DNA from 4 places in the Fictibacillus sp. 23RED33 genome. Region 2 is predicted to be linked to each of the others. Evidence: riboswitches for the same ligand, from Rfam matches in the RefSeq annotation. Region 2 holds a riboswitch; each other region holds the start of a gene.

Evidence for each region. Region 2 has a riboswitch for S-adenosylmethionine ahead of mtnK (S-methyl-5-thioribose kinase). Riboswitches for the same ligand answer to the same signal wherever they lie in the genome.
Region 1: linked by a shared signal. The riboswitch ahead of IHV09_RS07280 (bifunctional homocysteine S-methyltransferase/methylenetetrahydrofolate reductase) and the one ahead of mtnK (S-methyl-5-thioribose kinase) in region 2 are both predicted to bind S-adenosylmethionine.
Region 3: linked by a shared signal. The riboswitch ahead of IHV09_RS01590 (PLP-dependent aspartate aminotransferase family protein) and the one ahead of mtnK (S-methyl-5-thioribose kinase) in region 2 are both predicted to bind S-adenosylmethionine.
Region 4: linked by a shared signal. The riboswitch ahead of IHV09_RS11070 (methionine ABC transporter ATP-binding protein) and the one ahead of mtnK (S-methyl-5-thioribose kinase) in region 2 are both predicted to bind S-adenosylmethionine.

The regions. Positions count from the first base shown of each region.
Region 1 is NZ_JACZDX010000001.1:1,408,221-1,412,872, forward strand. Features, by position in the region: gene metH (methionine synthase) at 1-805, opposite strand, end outside; gene IHV09_RS07280 (bifunctional homocysteine S-methyltransferase/methylenetetrahydrofolate reductase) at 798-2,648, opposite strand; SAM riboswitch class I at 2,713-2,828, opposite strand; gene IHV09_RS07285 (NAD(P)-binding protein) at 2,830-3,468, opposite strand; gene IHV09_RS07290 (sirohydrochlorin chelatase) at 3,484-4,236, opposite strand; gene cobA (uroporphyrinogen-III C-methyltransferase) at 4,237-4,652, opposite strand, start outside.
Region 2 is NZ_JACZDX010000001.1:831,051-835,702, forward strand. Features, by position in the region: gene IHV09_RS04365 (sugar ABC transporter substrate-binding protein) at 1-740, opposite strand, end outside; gene mtnA (S-methyl-5-thioribose-1-phosphate isomerase) at 737-1,795, opposite strand; gene mtnK (S-methyl-5-thioribose kinase) at 1,799-3,016, opposite strand; SAM riboswitch class I at 3,106-3,271, opposite strand; gene IHV09_RS04380 (carbon-nitrogen family hydrolase) at 3,378-4,247, opposite strand; gene IHV09_RS04385 (pyridoxal phosphate-dependent aminotransferase) at 4,269-4,652, shown strand, end outside.
Region 3 is NZ_JACZDX010000001.1:295,954-300,605, forward strand. Features, by position in the region: gene IHV09_RS01580 (nitroreductase family protein) at 1-359, shown strand, start outside; gene IHV09_RS01585 (hypothetical protein) at 599-1,708, shown strand; SAM riboswitch class I at 1,885-2,000, shown strand; gene IHV09_RS01590 (PLP-dependent aspartate aminotransferase family protein) at 2,184-3,974, shown strand; gene IHV09_RS01595 (aliphatic sulfonate ABC transporter substrate-binding protein) at 4,133-4,652, shown strand, end outside.
Region 4 is NZ_JACZDX010000002.1:556,932-561,583, reverse strand. Features, by position in the region: gene IHV09_RS11085 (carboxymuconolactone decarboxylase family protein) at 1-152, opposite strand, end outside; gene IHV09_RS11080 (MetQ/NlpA family ABC transporter substrate-binding protein) at 405-1,223, opposite strand; gene IHV09_RS11075 (methionine ABC transporter permease) at 1,253-1,921, opposite strand; gene IHV09_RS11070 (methionine ABC transporter ATP-binding protein) at 1,914-2,939, opposite strand; SAM riboswitch class I at 3,252-3,382, opposite strand; gene IHV09_RS11065 (hypothetical protein) at 3,462-3,806, opposite strand; gene IHV09_RS11060 (anti-sigma-I factor RsgI family protein) at 3,927-4,652, opposite strand, start outside.

The DNA of each region.
Region 1 (4,652 bases), 580 kb from region 2:
CTGGTGTTTCATGATAATTTCCTTCTTCATCTGGTAGTCCTGCATTCGGATAACAGCTCACTGCTGATGTAGACAGACTTGATAGAGAGCGAATGTGATCCTGCATGAATTCAGGTCCTGTTGCGCAGTTCAACCCAACGGCAAGAGGATTCATGTGTTTTAACGATATATAAAAAGCCTCAATTGACTGACCCGCAAGTGTGGTTCCCATTGGCTCGATCGTTCCAGAAACCATGAGCGGGATTCTTTTTCCCGTTTGTTCAATAGCTTGCTCAATTCCTAGAAAGCCAGCTTTTACATTTAGCATATCTTGGCTTGTCTCTAAGATAAGAAAATCTGCACCTCCGTCAATCAATCCTCGTGCTTGTTCAGCATAAGCATTTCTTAACGAATCAAACGTCGTTCCGCCCGTAACACTGAGCGTTTTTGTCGTTGGTCCGAGTGAGCCCGCAACAAAACGTGGCCAGTGTTCTGTTGAAACAGCATCAGCTGCTTTTCTTGCAATTTCTGCTCCAAGCTTATTGATCTCATATGCTCTATATCCTAGTTCGTATTCATCCAGTACAAGATTCGTGCCGCCGAATGTATTCGTTTCAATGATATCAGCGCCCGCCTCAAGATATTTATAATGAATGGATTCGATAACATGGGGTGCCGTTACATTTAAATACTCATTACAACCGTCATACGCTTCACCGCCAAAATCTTCTGGAGTGAGATTGGCTTCTTGAAGCATCGTTCCCATCGCGCCATCCATGATTAAAATCTTTGATTTTAGCTGTTTTTCTATTGATGACTTAGGCATTCTGTGACCTCCTGGATAAAAGTGATGGAGAGTTCGCTCGTGTATATCGTGCTAATTCAACGGTTAGTTCGTAACGCATAAATGGTGTGATCAAGTAGATGCCGTTAAAGAGTTCCATAGCTGTGTCTAATAACGACTTCGCAATTGATAAGCCTTCTTCGCACGCTTGTTTTGGATCATCTGTATACTTACCCATGCGGTCACGCACAGCGTTCGATAGTTTGATGCCGGGAACTTCATGATGAAGAAACTCTGCGTTGCGGGAAGAGGTTAAAGGCATGATTCCAATATAGATCGGTTTATCAATATGTTTTGTTGCCTCATACGTTTCAATAAGTCTTTGCTCTGAAAATACAGGCTGGCTGATAAAGTAGTCTGCACCGTATGCAATTTTCTTCTCTAACCGCTCAACGGCTTTATCGATGGATCGGATGTTAGGGTTAAAAGCAGCTCCTACAGTGAAAGATGTTTTTTCTCCAAGCTCTTTTCCTGATAGAGATAATCCTTCATTAAACTGTTTGATGAGCTTGATCAGTTCAAATGACGTGACATCATATACAGAAGACGCACCTGGGAAATCTCCGACGCTTGCAGGATCTCCCGTTACAGCGAGTATTTCATGAATGCCCTGCGTGTGAAGCCCCATTAAATGAGACTGAAGACCGATTAAATTTCTATCGCGACACGTAATATGAACGAGCGGGCGAAGATTAAGTTGGGATTGGACAATCGACCCTAATGCAGCGTTACAAACACGTGGTGATGCAAGTGAATTATCAGCGAGGGTAAGTGCGTCGATTCCCGCTTTTTTTAACGCCTTTGCTCCTTCCATAAAACGTGACGTATCTAATTTACGTGGTGGATCTAATTCAACAATTATGGATTGCCTTTTCTTTACTTCTTCACTTAGAGGTACATAGTTAGATTTTGATGCTGATTGAATCACAATCTTTCGTTTTCTTTGTTTCACTTCTTTTTCTGTTACAGGTGCTAAGTTTTTTAGTTCACTAGAGAAGGCATGTATATGAGCAGGTGTCGTACCACAGCATCCTCCTAATAGACGAACTCCTTGCTGCCTGAACAAATGGGCACATTCTTTAAAATAGTCAGCATCCCCCTCATAATTAAAACGGCCATCTGTATAAGAAGGAAGCGATGCATTAGGAAACGCTGAAAGAATTGCCTGATCCGGTAATGCAACTTCCTCAAGCGTCATCAGCATGTGATACGGCCCTAGACGACAGTTTAATCCCACAACATCAGCACCAATGTTCTCTAAAGAGGTCAAAGCTTCTGAAATGGGAGTGCGGTCCTGCATAAAGCCGACCTCCTGTAATGACACTTGAGCAATAATCGGAAGTGATGTTTCTTTTCTAGCAATCTTTAAAACCGTTTCTAGTTCTTCTAGGTCATAATAGGTTTCTAATTGGATGCCATCTACATTCTCCATCAACAAACAATACAGCTGCTCGCGAAAACTGCGCTTGATCTCATCAAGAGAAATGCTATTTGGTTTTATACCGCGTATGCCACCGATCGTACCTACAACATATTCTTTATGAGCAGCTTTTCTGGCGATCTGAACAGCCGCTTTATTAATCTCTTTTACGTGATCTTGAAGCCCATAGCGTTCGAGCTTTGAATAGTTCGCTGCATACGTATTGGTTTGAATGATATCAGCACCTGCATCTAAATAAGCACGATGGATATTATAGATCTGCTCTTCTTGAGAAAGATTTAACTCTTCGTAACAAAAGTCGGATCCGTACGAATACAGAAGGGTTCCCATCGCCCCATCACCGATTAATATCTTGTTTTGTTTTAAGTCTGTGATTAAACTCATGACTGCCTCCTATATAAAAAATAAAAAGCCTTCTATTAAAGAAGACTTTTTGAGCGTCGGGGTCTTCTTATCTTTACAAGTTCAACAAACCGAACTTGCAGGAATTAGCACCTTTTCAGCTAGTAGCTGCTGGTTGCTGAGGTTTCATAGGGCCGCTCCCTCTACCTCTCTTGATAAGGATTTATTCATTTATTGGTTCGTTTACTAAATTGCGATCTATTTTCTTTAATAATTCCTGTTTATACGCGCGTTGCTTTTCTTCGTTATATAAAAAGGACCGATCTGTTAGCTTTGTTAATAAGTCTTTTCGATTTTTTTCCGGATATTCCTTCTTAATGATCGATCTGCATTGAAATAAAAAATTTAAATACGTTTCATAGTCTTCACTGTATTTTTGTTGAAGCTCTTTTTTTATCGATTTAGATAAACTTGGACTAGCTCCAGAAGTAGAAACTGATAAAATGAGTTTCCCTCTCTTTACGACACTAGGAACAATAAAGTTGCCCAGGTCTGGTTGGTCAACAACATTCACAAGCTGTTTCGAACTTGTTTGTTCTGCAATCCAAGAATTAATCTCTTTACTATTGGTTGCAGCAATGATTAGAAACGCTTCTTCCAAATCAGCACGTTCCACTTCTCTTTCGATCCAAGTCAGCTTTCGTTCAGCATGCAATTCTTGAATTTCATTAAGAGCTGCTGGGCTGATTACTGTAATTTTTGCCTCTTCATTCAATAGATCATTAATTTTACGATGTGCTACTAGACCACCGCCAGCTACTACAACCGTTCTACCAGACAAATTTATGTGAATAGGATACATAGCATTCCTCTCTTTTTAAGAACATGCATACTTCTTTGTTTCAAGTGTTTCATGTATTCGTGTGAGTAAAACGTCTTTAAGGATAGGATGGTAGCCAAGCGTCTCACAAAGAGTTACGTTTTGTGTGGTTTGCTGCTGATAGCGAATTATCGTATGTTTTATTCCATTTATTAATAGTCCTGAAAATAGAAGGTAAGGCACCACGATAACTTGCTCATATAATTCACTGCTACTCCAAAGTGCTTCTTCAAAACTTGGTTCTGAACCAGTTAAAAAACAAACTTGAATACTAGGAATTCCATAATGATCTTGAACGTTAGATGCTATTGCTTCTAGGTCCCGCTTTACATCTAGATCGGTGCTACCTCTGCCCACTAGAAGGATATGTGAATTTTTTCTTAACGTAACCGCGCTTTTAATGATCTTCTCCCATAACAAATGTGAAATGGCTTGATGTACACCGAAAGGACGTCCGTAATTCACTTCAACTTCTGGATAAGTAGTCTGCAGTTGCTGAAGCTCATTCGGTATGTCTATTTTTATATGGTTCGCACTTAATAAGAACACAGGAATGACAGAGATGCTTGTAGCTCTTTTTTCTATACAGGTTTCAAAACCTTGAGTGATAGAGGGTTCACTAAGCTCTAGAAAACAAATCTCCTTAATGGGCACATCAATTTGTGCCATACACAGTCTCACAAATTCTTCTGCTTCCATACGTCCTTTTTCCAGTCTTGTACCGTGACAGATAAAGAGCAATGCCTTCACTTATAAAGCCTCTCTTACGTCAGCAAGCTTATTCCGTTCATCGTTCAGCTGTTCAAACCATTTCAGTTCACTGCGAAGACGAACGACCTCACCAACAATGATCATACTAGGATTTTCAATATGTTCTCTAACCACAATATCCTCAATCGTATCGAGTGTACCTGTAACGGTTCGTTGACTTTCTAAGGAACCCCATTGAACGAGAGCAACCGGTGTTTCTTTACTTTTTCCGTTTTTTGTTAACTGTTCACAAATATAACCTAGGTTGCCCACTCCCATATAGATTGCTAATGTATCAATACCGTTCGCTAGACTTTCCCATTTCAGTTCATCTTCTTCGCCTTTTTTACGATGACCTGTGACGACCGCATAGCTTGAAGCCATGTTTCGATGCGTAACAGGAATACCCGCATAAG
Region 2 (4,652 bases):
CCTTTTTTCGGATATTTCTGTAGTAAAGCTTCCATTTGTGACTGTGTATCAAGCGCAGTATTTTGTGTCGCTGTACCGAATCGAGCGATTTCTTTAATCGAAGGATAACGTTTCTTAAAAGCTTCATACATAACGTTTCTTCGTTCCATCGGTGTAAAACCGCCTACCCAAACGTATACGATCTCACCTTTACCATTTAAGTCTTGCGCCATGCTTCGTAAAGCATTCCAAGAAAGGCTATAGTCATCCTGATCGATGACTGTTACTCCTGGAATGTTGATATCACTATCAAAAGCGACAACTGGTATTCCTGCTGCAACTGCTTTTTTCACACTTGGAGCAATCGCATCTGCACGACCATGATCGATTAAGATTCCATCAACTTGTTGGTTAACGGCTGTTTCAACATATGCTGCCATTTTTGAAAGATCGTTATCAGCGTTATAGATTTGCACCTCACCGCCAAACTCTTCCACTTGCTTTTTTACGCCACTAATATATTGAGAAGAAAAAGTACCGATAGAGAACTGATTAATTGAAGCGATCTTTAAAGGCTTCTGAAGCTGTTTTGGAACTTTGCTTGACGTAGAAGCAGTTACTGTAGAATTTGATTGTGACTCATTTGCTGCAGCAGGTTTTGTTTCTGTCTTATTGGAAAGAGCATCTTGCTCATTTGTGCATCCTGTTAAGAACAAGGCTGACGTTAGGCAAGCGGTTGCCAAGATTCTAAAAGGTCTCAATGCTTTTCTTCCTCCTTAAGTGTGGATAGTGCTTCTTTATAATTGCCATTGACGATTCCTTTTTCAGTTATGATCGCTGAGATGTATTCAGCGGGAGTTACATCGAAAGCGGGATTGAACACTTTTATTCCTTCTGGTGCAATGCGAACACCGTTTAGATGCGTGACTTCTTCTTCCGGACGTTCTTCGATCGGAATATCATCACCGCTTGTTGTACTGAGATCTAAGGTAGAAAGAGGACAAGCGACATAAAAGGGAATACCAAGCGCTTTTGCTTGTAGCGCAAGACCAAAAGTTCCGATTTTGTTAGCTGTATCGCCATTCGCTGCCACTCGGTCACATCCAACGATCACCGCTTTAATGTTCTTTGTTTTTAGCGTGTGGGCTGCCATATTATCTGTGATCAAGGTCACATCAATATCGTTTGCTTGCAGCTCCCATGCTGTTAAACGAGAACCTTGTAAAACAGGACGAGTTTCGTTCGCGTAAACAGAAAGGTTCCAGCCTTGTTCTTTAGCAAGATGAAAAGGAGCTAATGCTGTTCCATATTTGCTTGTCGCGATGGCACCTGCATTACAGATCGTCATGACAGCGTCTCCGTCTTGGAGAAGTGACAAAGCGTACTCACCGATCTTTCTGCATGTATTCTCGTCTTCTTCTTGAATTAAAAGTGATTCAGCTTCAATTCTACTTTTCGCCTCTTCTACTGAACTTGATTGTTGAGCAGAAGCAACAACACGATCTAATGCCCAAAATAAATTAACAGCGGTAGGGCGGGAAGACGCTAAGTAATCTCTTTGTCTTTGCAATTTAGTTAAAAACGAGGAATGATCCACCTCTTTTTCAGAATTACTCCATAGTGCGAGTCCGAATGCAGCAGCGATCCCAATAGCTGGCGCGCCTCGAACTTTAAGCTTAGAAATTGCGTCCCATACGTGTTCAATCGTGGTTACATTTAAGTAAACCGTGTGATGGGGAAGTTGTTGTTGATCTAATATAAGAAGATGGTCACCTCTGTATCGAACAGAAGGAACCCATTTTTCTGCTACAGTCATCATTTAAGCACCTCTAATCCAGTCAGTAAGTTCTGTGATGTTTGTAAGTTTCCTTTGATTTTTAACAAGTTTTGCCCCTAACGCTAGTGCTGTTTTTTTATAAAAGAGCTCGACCTCTTTTTGGGGGATAGTGTCTAGATCAGCAACGTGTGCAAGTCCAATCGTTCTTCGAATAATCTCACAACCAGCAAAACCGATAGCTTCTTGGAAAGTCTTTTCCAAGAAATTATCAAGTACACCGTCAATCTTGGCAAAAGGGTCTGTTGCTTTCTCGTTCCATAGTTGTGAGAACGTTTCTCTGTATGTTTCCCAAGTCTTTTCGATCGTTTGTAACAGGTAGGTTTGTAAAGATTCGCGATGAAATGGCTCTTTTGCATGTGCATTCTGAGAAAGATGATTAAGCGCAAGGTTAGCTATAAAGTGAGCGATATCGAATCCGGCTGGCCCATAGAACGCAAACTCAGGATCGATCACTTTAGTAGAATCGCTTTTTACAAAAATACTTCCAGAATGTAGATCTCCATGAAGAAGAACTTCTGCTTTAGTTAAGAATGATAGTCGCAGTTGAGCTACCTCTTGTAAAAGCTCTTTGTCATTCCAAATTACATCAACTTCACTTTGGAGTTCAGAAGGGAAGTCATTTGTATCATGATTGAAAAATGGATCAGTGAACACTAAGTCTTCCGTGATCTTGCAAAGTTCAGGGTTTGAAAATTGTTTAACTTGTTCTTTTTTTTCAAAAGGATGCAGGTAGAAATCACTAGAATAAAAAGCTGTTTTAGCAGCAAATGTTCCAATGTCATCAGCAAGCTGTGGATAAATTTGACCGTCAATAAGTCCTTTTCGAAGGATGACATGGTCAGACAGATCTTCCATAACTGTGACTGCAAGTGTTGAATCTGAAAATAAAACCTTCGGAACTAAGTGAGGAACGGATTCAGCTTCTTTTAATAACGCATCGCTCTCGATTCGTGCACGATCTAGTGTGAGCGGCCAGCTTTCTCCAACCACTTTTGCATAAGGAAGTGCTTGTTTAACGATTACAGCTTTTTTGGATAGTGCGCTTTCTATATGAAAGACAAGGTTTAAGTTGCCATCTCCAATCTCTCTAACATGCAGTTGGTCTTGTTCGGATGCATCAAAAAATGCTAAAGGTTTTACCACATCAAGCACTGTCAGTTCGTTTAACGGTTCATATGTAGGTCTTACTTGTACGCTCATTTTTGTTCCCCCCGGAAAGTTTTTTTACAAATAAAAAGAGCCTCTTTTCGTATATAAGAAAAGAGGCTCGGAATGATGATTTCCCGCACCTCTTATCTTAGCAAAACAAAAATGTTTTGCCGGAATTAGCACCGTGCCATACGCTGAATTAATCAGCGGCTCCCCGTATAATGCGGGCGCCCCATCTTACAATGGTATTACGGTCGGTTGCTGGGTTTCATCGGGCCATATCCCTCCACCTGCTCTTGATAAGAGACCAAAATTATTCGTTTTGTTAATGCGTAACAATATTCACGCAATTCATAATCGTTATACTACAACGTTGTGTGGAGATCTGTCAACACTAAATTCTTAAATGGATTTAATACAGATCTGTTCGACGGTCGTTAAATACAGGAACCTTTACACGGATTTCGTCTACTAATTCAGGTGAGATCTCTGCTGTAAGGATCTCCTCTTCGTGCACAGATCCTTCAGCAATGATATCTCCCCATGGGTCAATAATTAGTGATTGACCAGCGAAGGTGTTTTTAGGGTCGCTTCCAACTCGGTTACAAGCAATAACGTAGCATTGATTCTCTATAGCACGTGCGATAAGCAATGCTCGCCAATGAGATTGTCTTTGAATCGGCCATTCGGCAGGAACGAACAATATTTTTGCCCCTTTTATGAAAGGAGCTCGGATCCATTCAGGAAAACGGATGTCATAACAGATAGCAAGGGTCGAGAGATTACCGTCGATTGTAAACAGATTGCTATTACTGCCGGGGGAGATATATTTTTCCTCTTCCATAAGTGTGATCAGGTGAGCCTTTGAGTAGGTGCCAACATGTTCACCGTTTCGGTTGTAAGTGAGTGACGTGTTGTAAACTGAGTTACTCTCACGATATGCGATAGACCCTCCGACAATATTAGTATCAAGCTCTTTAGATAACTCGCTTAACCATTTCTTTGCTTTCTCACCATCATGATCGCTAATCTCATCTAATCGGGTAAGATCATACCCAGTATCCCACAGTTCTGGTAGTACGATCGTATCAGGATTATGATGTTTAACGGCTTTACGAATTTTATTTTCGATGTGTTTATAATTTTCATCAGGTTTCCCATATTGAATGTCAACTTGTATGCAGGCAATTTTCATGATTGTACCCTCCAGGTTGTAAAAAAAGTCTTTACAGAATTTCCTTAAGCGTATAACATAACTGATTAGAATTTCAAGAACATTCAAATTAGACTGGAAGTGATCGTCGTGAAACGTTTTGAGCAGGCAGAAGTGATGGGGAAACTGCCAGAGCAATTTTTCGCCAAGCTTGTAAAAAAAGTATCTTACTATGTAGAGCAAGGCTTTGATGTTATTAATCTAGGACAAGGGAATCCTGATCAACCAACTCCACAGCATATTGTTGATGCATTAAAAGAAGGAGCCGATAGACCTGATTTTCATAAGTATTCACCGTTTCGCGGACATGGATTTTTGAAGCAGGCAGCTGCCGATTTTTATAAACGAGAATATGGAGTAACACTCGATCCTGAGAAAGAAGTAGCCGTACTCTTTGGCGGGAAAGTAGGTTTAGTAGAGCTATCGCAGTGCTATTTAAATCAAGGAGATGTTGCACTCGTTCCAGACCCGGGA
Region 3 (4,652 bases), 540 kb from region 2:
CAACGGCGTTCTCTGGAGCACCTGTGCTGATCATCTGTTTAGCCACTCCTTACGAATCTAAGTTTCGTGAAAAAATATTTGATCCGATCGAACTTGCCGAAGAATCAGTCTGGGAAGAAGAAGGAATCAAGAGCAGCTGCTTGGCGATTCAAAACTTGATGCTCGCAGCCCATGCGCGCGGACTAGGGACTTGCCCGATGACTGGTCCCGTATTGCTTGCGCAAGATGCGATTCGAGACTTTTTAGAAATTCCGTCTAAGAAACAGATCAACATGGTTATTTCACTTGGACATCCACAAGATCAACCGAAAAAACTCGCAAGAAAAGCTGTAGAAGAAATCGTCACATATGTAGATTGATGACAATTGGTTCTGTAAAATTCTTAAAAAGCTCGTCCAGCGGGTGACAAGCACACTGGACGAGCGCTATATGAAAAGTGCAAGGATCACCGCTTTGAAATGCCCCCTTGAACCCCTCTCATACCCCTCTATAAGACTTCAGACCTACAATTAATCTTAAGAAAAAAGGATTTTTTTCGACATATACCGAATATATGTTTCATGTAACGTATTTTCAATTATAGAAAGAGGAACTTCTTATGAAAGAGACATTTGACTTGATTGATTATGCACTGCAAAAAAGTGGATTAGAGGAACTTAAAGATCCGACTCAGGTTCAGTATTTAGGTGAAGGGGCTTGGCATCTTGCTTATCTTGTTCAGCTGCGCACTGGAGATGCTGTGGTTGTTCGTTTTCCGAAAACAGAGGCGTATGGAAAGAACGTTGAGTTTGATGAAGAAGCCATGCACTCAGAATATGCAGCGACTAGAGCATACTATGAGCTAGCAAACCAAGTTAAACCGGGAATCTGCCCTGACTTTTTCAATTATCATGTAGAAAAAGGCAGAACGTTTACCGTGGAATCTTATGCAGGAAAAGCAATCAAACTAGATCAACTAACGGTTGTAGAAGCGTTTCATATTGGAGCGGAAGTTGGTGAGTTCTTTCGCAAGATGAATACTGCACATCATGGCTTAAAAGGGTTTGGTTATCTCTCATGGAACGGTAAACATATTGCGGGCAAATTTCAATCAGATGTTTCAGAATCTATGAAAGAAGAAAACAATGAATACATAGATGATTTCAAGAAATTTATAGAAACGTATGAGGGGGCCATTTCTTCATTAGCTTTAGTAGACCTACAAGCTTGCATGGAGGATAGAGAGATTACGGATCATACGGTTGTACTTACTAATCAAGATACATCTCCAGAGAATATATTGCTGCATTCAGATGGCACTGTCTGTTTGATTGATCCTGTACCAATCTTATATAGCGGAGATTCGCTTGCTGGGAATTTTCTTAATAATTATCGGACGTTGTTTCCAACATTTTTTAATGCACCGCGTTATGCACGACATGAATTTGATCGCTTTGAAGACCGTTTGAAAAGAATAGCTGACGGATTTTTAGAAGGTTATTCTAACGGAGATCTAGATGTAAAGCGTCGAGTGAAACAAGAAGAGTTTATTCAACTTACGGATCTAACTGTAACTCATTGGCAACTACTTCAGATTGATGAATTATCGTCCGAACAGAAAATTCGTTATGGAGAAAGAGAAGCCATTGCCAATCGAATAGCGGAACTTGTAAAAAAAATCGAAGAGTTTCAATGGTTTGATGAAAAAAGTGGAACAAAGTTAGCATAACCGGCATAGCATGGGCATAATCTTAATTCAAAGCTGACAGTTGAACACTCATTCTGTTGTAATACTTTTATGATTTTTCAAAAAACGGTTGACTTTCTAAAACATCTTACTCTATAATCCTATTCAAGAACAAAGTAAACATCAGCACGTTAATGTGTTAAACATAATTTGAATATCTCTTATCCAGAGAGGCGGAGGGACTAGGCCCGATGAAGCCCGGCAACCAACAAACCACATTTGGTTTGGAAAGGTGCCAATTCCTACAGATCTTTTTTGATCTGAAAGATAAGAGGAGGACCAAAACCCTCTTCTTAGGAAGGGGGTTTTTCTTTTTCCCCTTATCATACTTCAAGCACAACATCACTTAGTCACTTATTTCATTTTAAAAATTGAATATAGCAAAAGGGAAAAGCATTATTCTTTATCCCTAGTTTTCCTATAGATTTTATTTGAATAATGAGAAGGAGCGATTATAATGACAAAATCTTTTGACGGATACGATATTGAAACATTGCTATTACATGGGGGCCAAGCGCCTGACCCAACGACAGGATCACGAGCGGTACCTGTCTATCAAACTACTTCCTATGTTTTTTCTGATACAGACCATGCGCAAAGCCTTTTCGCGCTTGATGAGCCAGGAAACATCTACAGCCGAATCGGAAATCCAACTGTTGATGTTTTTGAGAAAAGAGTTGCACTTCTAGAAGATGGTGTTGCAGCTGTAGCTACTTCTTCTGGCATGTCAGCTATCGCGCTTGCCATCTTAAACATCGCACACGCAGGAGACGAAATTATTGCAGCTACGAATCTATACGGAGGTACTTACAACCTATTTTCTACTACTCTTCCGAAATACGGAATCAACGTAAAGTTTGTTGATGCAGAGGATCCAGAGAACTTCCGAAACGCGGTTACTCCAAACACGAAAGCATTTTTTGCTGAAACGATCGGGAACCCCAGTCTTAACGTATTAGATATTGAGGCAGTGGCAGATATTGCGCATGAAAACGATGTACCTCTAATTATCGATAATACATTTGCAACACCATATGTCACAAAGCCAATAAGCTTTGGAGCGGACATCGTAATCCACTCAGCTACAAAATGGATCGGCGGACATGGAACCGCAATTGGCGGTGTTGTAGTGGATGGAGGACGCTTTAATTGGAATTCAGATAAATACCCAGGATTCACTGAGCCAGATAACAGCTATAACGGATTAAGATACGCGAATGATTTTGGAACATTGGCTTTCGCGACTAAATTACGCGTTCAGCTTTTACGAGATTTCGGAGCTTGTTTAAGTCCACACAATGCATTTCTCCTTTTACAAGGTTTAGAAACACTGCATCTACGAGTGGAAAAACATGCGAAGAACGCACAAGAAGTAGCAGAGCATCTGGAAAAACATCCAGCAGTAGATTGGGTTTCATATCCTGGTCTTTCTTCGCACAGAAGTCATGAGCTTGCGAAAAAATATTTAAGCAACGGTTTTGGTTCGATCGTAAACTTTGGAATTAAAGGCGGGCGTGATGCAGGACGTAAGGTCATTAACAACATCTCATTATGGTCACATGTTGCAAATGTTGGTGATGCAAAATCATTGATTATCCACCCTGCTTCTACCACTCATCAACAGCTGAGCGGAGACGAATTAGTAGCAACAGGCGTAACAGAAGAACTTATTCGGTTATCGATCGGACTTGAATCCGTAAAAGATCTTACGAATGATCTTGATCGTGCGATACAAACGGCTACAGGAATCGGAGCGGATAAAACAGAGATCACGATTAATGACGAAGGTGTCATTCGTTGGGCATTGCAATCATCACTTTATAGAGCAGTTGAGAATGGACAGGAAATTCAACGACCTAAGACGCTAGCGATCGTGGGACTCAGTTCCAATCCTGCAAGACCTAGCCATCGATTAGCTAGAAAGATGCAGCGACTTGGCTATAAGATCGTTCCTGTTAATCCAAGAGAAACCGAAGTGCTTGATGAAAAAGCGTATCCAGATTTAAAATCCATTCCGTTTCCGATAGATGTTGTTCAAGTATTTAGAAGTCCAGAAGCAGCGATCGAGCTCGCAAAAGAAGCAGCGATCACACAACCAAAAGTGTTCTGGCTGCAAGAAGGTGTCATCTCACCAGAGGCTGCAAAAATCGCGAAAGAAGCTGGTATTGATGTGGTGCATAACAGATGCACGTATAAAGAAGCACAACGACTAAGAGGTACCATTTCAACGTATGCGTGTGAACTTTAAAAATAGAGATAGCTGATTCATTTTTAGGTTTTGCTTTAATGCTTCTTTGCTTGTTGATTGTAGTGCAAGGTGTGAGACTCCTGGAACGGGAGTCAACGACTTTCAAGAGTAACTCAAAAAATAGCCATACAAAAAGAGAGAAACGTGGAGGGAAATACATGATGAAGATTTGGCAAAAAGCAGCACTGGCTTTAAGCATAGCAGGCGCTTTAGTGTTAGCGGGCTGTTCCAGCAGTGCTAAAGAAGGTGAGAAGCCGGAGAAGATTAGACTTGATTATGCCTTTTACTCTCCAACAAGTCTAGCACTCAAAAAGTTTGGCTGGGCAGAAGAGACATTCAAAAAAGATGGCATTGAAGTGGAATGGGTTCAGAGTCAGGGAAGTAATAAAGCGCTCGAATTTTTGAATTCAGATAGCGTTGATTTTGGATCGACAGCTGGTGCCGCAGCTTTAATCGCAAAAGACAAAGGTGCTCCGATCGAGTCAGTCTATATCTATTCTCAGCCAGAATGGACAGCACTTGTCGCGGCAGATGGATCAAAGATTAAAGATGTAAAGGATCTGAAAGGTAAAAAGATAGCGGCGACGTTTGGTACAGACCCGCACATCTTTCTACTCCGAGCACTTGCAGATGCCGGCCTTTCTGCAAAGGATGTACAAATCGTAAATTTACAACATG
Region 4 (4,652 bases), on a different contig from region 2:
TCACCTTCTTTAAAGCAATGGCGTGTAAATTCATTATAAGCATGTGTAAGTTCAGGCATATTCTCATTGTATTTCCCTAAGCCTTCTTTATAGCGGATCAGGTGATATTGCGTTGAATTCGATCCGGGTAGCGGCTGTTCTTCTTGTTTCATTTCATTCACTCCTGTCAAAATAGTAAACAGGTTTAGTATGGGTCATTCGCAAGCTGGTTATGTAATAAATGTTCGTAAGTTTTTGTCGAAAAGCCTATAAATGACTTTGAAGGACTATAAATTAAGTTCAAGGGCCTATAAATGGAATCGCAGGGTCTAAAAGTTAGTTTGAAGGACTATAAAGTGTTGTTGATCGATCTTTACTCAAAAAAAGAACTGACTTTAATCTCAAAGTCAGTTCTTTATAGAAAATTATTCTGTTACTGGCACTACTGCACCTTCATATTTCTTCTTAATGAAATCTTGAATCTCTTTAGAACGTAAAACTTCTACTAAAGCTTTAACAGATTTCTTATCTTTATCTCCTTCACGAACCGCGATGATGTTTACGAATGGAGAATCAGATCCTTCTAATGCGATCGCATCCTTTTGAGGGTTTAATCCAGCATCGATCGCGTAGTTTGTGTTGATTAGTACGGCATCGCCTTCACCGTTCTTGTAGGCTTTTGGAAGCATACCCGCATCAACATCTGCTTTAAATTTAAGCTTCTTAGGATTTTCTACAACATCCTTAATTTGTGCTTCTGCTCCAGCACCTTCTTTAACTTTGATCAATCCTTCTTTTTCAAGTAACCCAAGCATACGGCCATGATCTGCTACTGAGTTAGACATGATAATTGTTGCGCCCTCAGGCAGCTCATCTAATGACTTATACTTTTTAGAATAGATTCCGATCGGCTCAAGGTGGATGCCACCTGCATTTTCGAATTTGTATCCGTGATCTTTCATTTGAGACTCTAGATAAGGAACGTGCTGAAAGTAGTTCGCACCGATTTCTTTTTCATCTAAAGACTTGTTTGGCAGTACATAATCTTGGAACGTTTTGATCTCAAGTTCTACACCTTTTTCTTTCAAAAGAGGTTTTGCTTCTTCCAAGATTTCAGCATGTGGTACGTTTGAAGCACCTACAATGATCTTCTCGTCGCTGATTCCGCCTTCTGTTTTGTTCCCGCAAGCAGCAAGTGCTGCAACAAGAACGGTTAATATAAGAACAGATAATACTTTTTTCATATGAACTTCCTCCTTGTTGTCTTAAAACGTTATCTCTTATCTAATGCTGTTGTAATGCGGTCACCGATCCATTGGATGACGAAAACGATGACTAAGATAAGTGCAGTTGAAATTAATGTTACATCCGCGTTGTCTCTTTGGTAACCTTCCATATAAGCCAAGTTTCCTAAACCACCAGCACCAACAACTCCAGCCATCGCTGTATAACTTACGAGTGCAATCGCGGTTACAGTGATACCAGAAACAAGAGCCGGCGTACTTTCGGGAATAAGAACTTTAAAGATAATCTGAGCGTTTGTAGCACCCATTGATTTCGCTGCTTCGATTACCCCTTTATTAATCTCTCTCAAAGCGATCTCTACCATACGTGCATAAAATGGCGCAGCTCCTACGATTAATGCAGGGAGTGCAGCTTCAGCTCCAAGCATCGTTCCTACGATTAAACGTGTAAAAGGAATCAATAAGATGATTAAGATAATAAACGGAATCGATCGAAACACGTTAACAATTATAGCAATCACGCTGTTTAAAAACTTATTTCCCCACAAGTTACCAGGAGAAGTTAGAAATAACGCCAATCCTAGAGCCAGTCCTAGGAAAAATGTAATCACTACAGAGATGGCTGACATATATAAAGTTTCATTTGTCGCTTCTAATAGAACATCCCATTGGACATTCGGGAACCATGTACTAAGCATTATGAATCACCTCTACTTCAACCTGCACACTGTTTAAAAACTCCATTGCACGAGCTAGTGCAGATTCTGTACCTTTAATCTGAATGAACAACGTTCCATAAGGTCCATTCTGAGTTTGCGTAATCTTTCCTTGTAGAATATTTACATCTACCTCATACTTACGAATCAGTTCCGTAATTAATGGCTGTCCTGCTCGTCCACCGATAAAAGTAAGTTGGACAATTCGGCCTTCCGGAAACTCAGAAATAAACTGTTTGATCGTGTCGACTGTTTCTTCAGGTTCTGTTACTTGTTTCACAAAATCCTTCGTGATTGGTTCTGTCGGGTTTTTGAAGACATTTAGGACATCGCCTTCTTCCACTACTCTCCCCTGTTCCATAACGGCTACACGGTGACAGATCTTTCTGATTACATGCATTTCATGTGTGATAAGAACAATGGTCAGATCTAATTTTTGATTGATCTCTACAAGCAGATCAAGAATGCTGTCAGTTGTTTTAGGGTCAAGTGCAGAAGTTGCTTCGTCACATAAGAGAACTTTCGGCTCATTCGCAAGCGCGCGTGCGATACCTACACGTTGCTTCTGCCCTCCACTTAGTTGCGACGGATAAGAACCACCACGACCTTCCAATCCAACTAGGTCGATCAGCTCATCAACACGCTGTTTGATCTTAGCTTTTGGATAACCAGCAATCTCAAGAGGAAAAGCAATGTTTTCTCTTACCGTGCGAGACCACAATAAGTTAAAGTGCTGAAAGATCATTGAAATTTCTTGTCGTGCTTCTCTTAACTTTTTTGATGACAGCTCAGACATGTTCTTGCCGCCAATCGTAACCGTACCGCTAGTCGGGCGCTCTAGCATGTTAAGGATGCGGATCAGTGTACTCTTACCTGCACCACTGTATCCGATGATTCCGTAAATCTCTCCTTGTTTTATGTTTAAATCTACCGTATCAACAGCCTTTACTTCACCATCTTTGGTTTGAAAGACTTTACGGACTGCCTGTAAATTAATCAAGATTCTTACCTCATTTCTTATCTAAATATTGGCTCATATAGAAAACGGTGCATTGGTTTGCTTAAGTGTTCCCTTCATCGATAAGTTGATTGTAGTGGAAGGTGCGAGACTCCTACGGGATCAGCGGGACAGGTGAGACTCTTAACAGCGCATAGCGCTAAGAGGCTCACCGCACGCCCCGTGGAAAGCGAGCATCCTGTAACGGAAATCAACTACTCCCAAGAGCTTCAATGTAAAACGAAAACATTAAACAAAAAAATGCCTCTCTGCTTCAATATGAGCAGAAAGGCATATTATATTCTATGCACGTTCTCCTCATCTCCCAAGACTACTTAAAGCCTTGCAGGAATTGGCACCTTTCTAGTTCATCATTCATAAGAATGCAATGATCTAGCGGTTGCCGGGTTTCATAGGGCCAGTCCCTCCACCTCTCGTGATAAGTAAAAAAGTGTTACTTTATTAAATTAAAGCGATGCATATTTGAATCACTGTGAAGAATATTATCATCCATGTCGATTCGTGTCAAATATTTTTAGCAGTTCGAACGAGTACACCGGCGGATATCTCTTCCCAATGGGAGCTTAAGTAAAAAATCGCTTCCCATTTTAAGCGTTGTCTGAGTGTTCCCTGAAACTCAATCATCTCTTGTCTCAATAAAGTACTCAGCTTCATTTTCCCCTCAAGCAACATACATAGATATTTCGGATTCCCAGTAAACGTGACTGTTCTGTTCCGCTCTCCTTCTCTATATTCAATTTTCAGCGTCGTTTCGTCCTTACATTTAAAGCTAGGCTTTACCGGGATATTATAAAGAGAAAGATACGGACTTTTTGCTATTTGACTTTCAAAGTAACGGATATCCAACATAAAAAATCCCCCCGAATTGGTTGTTACTTCACCGATTCTAGAGGAATATTCATATACCTTTATAAACCCTTCGACAGCAGCAAGGAATCGTAATTGCTATTACGACATGTTATCTCATAATTAGTGTTTATGTTTCTTTTCTTGCTTTCGATGTTCACCTTTGGAACGCTTATGATCATCATTAGAATGCCTGTCTCCATTCCATTGCTGTCTCTGTTCATGTTTATTACGGTCATTTTCTTTTTGTCGCTTGTTATGATTCTTATCCTGATATCTGTTTTCTTTTCTATGCTCTTTATTCTGATTGTAATTCCTATCATGGTTTTGTGTTCTGACAGGTTCCTTCATCTTTTTAGGTTCTACTCTTTGCTCTTTTTGCTGAATATGATTTCTATTGTTATTTTGATCATTCCTATTGCCAAGCTCTTTGCTGTTACGTTTTTCATTCGTATTCTTTTGAGGCTTCACAAGGTTTTTCTCGGTCGGTTTAACTGAGCTTTGGTGATCCGATTTTTTTTCTTTATTAATTACTGGCTTTACCTTGACCTCATGAGGTGCAGCCTTTATTTTACGAGGATGTGGTACAGATTTAATATTTTTAGAAGAAGTAGTATTCACTTTAAGCTCTTGAAACTTCACTTCTTTAATCTTTTCTTCTTTAAGATGCTTATCATTCTTCGTTGCTTCTTGGAATGCTGTATATTTCCCTGAAGATACGCCTAATTGTTTCGCCTTATCGCGAACTTCTTCGTTTGTTTCAGAAACAGTAATCGCTACAGGGTATTGAACGACAGCTTTTTTAACAATTGAATCCAATGCATGATCCAATTCCTGCTTCGTTTTCTT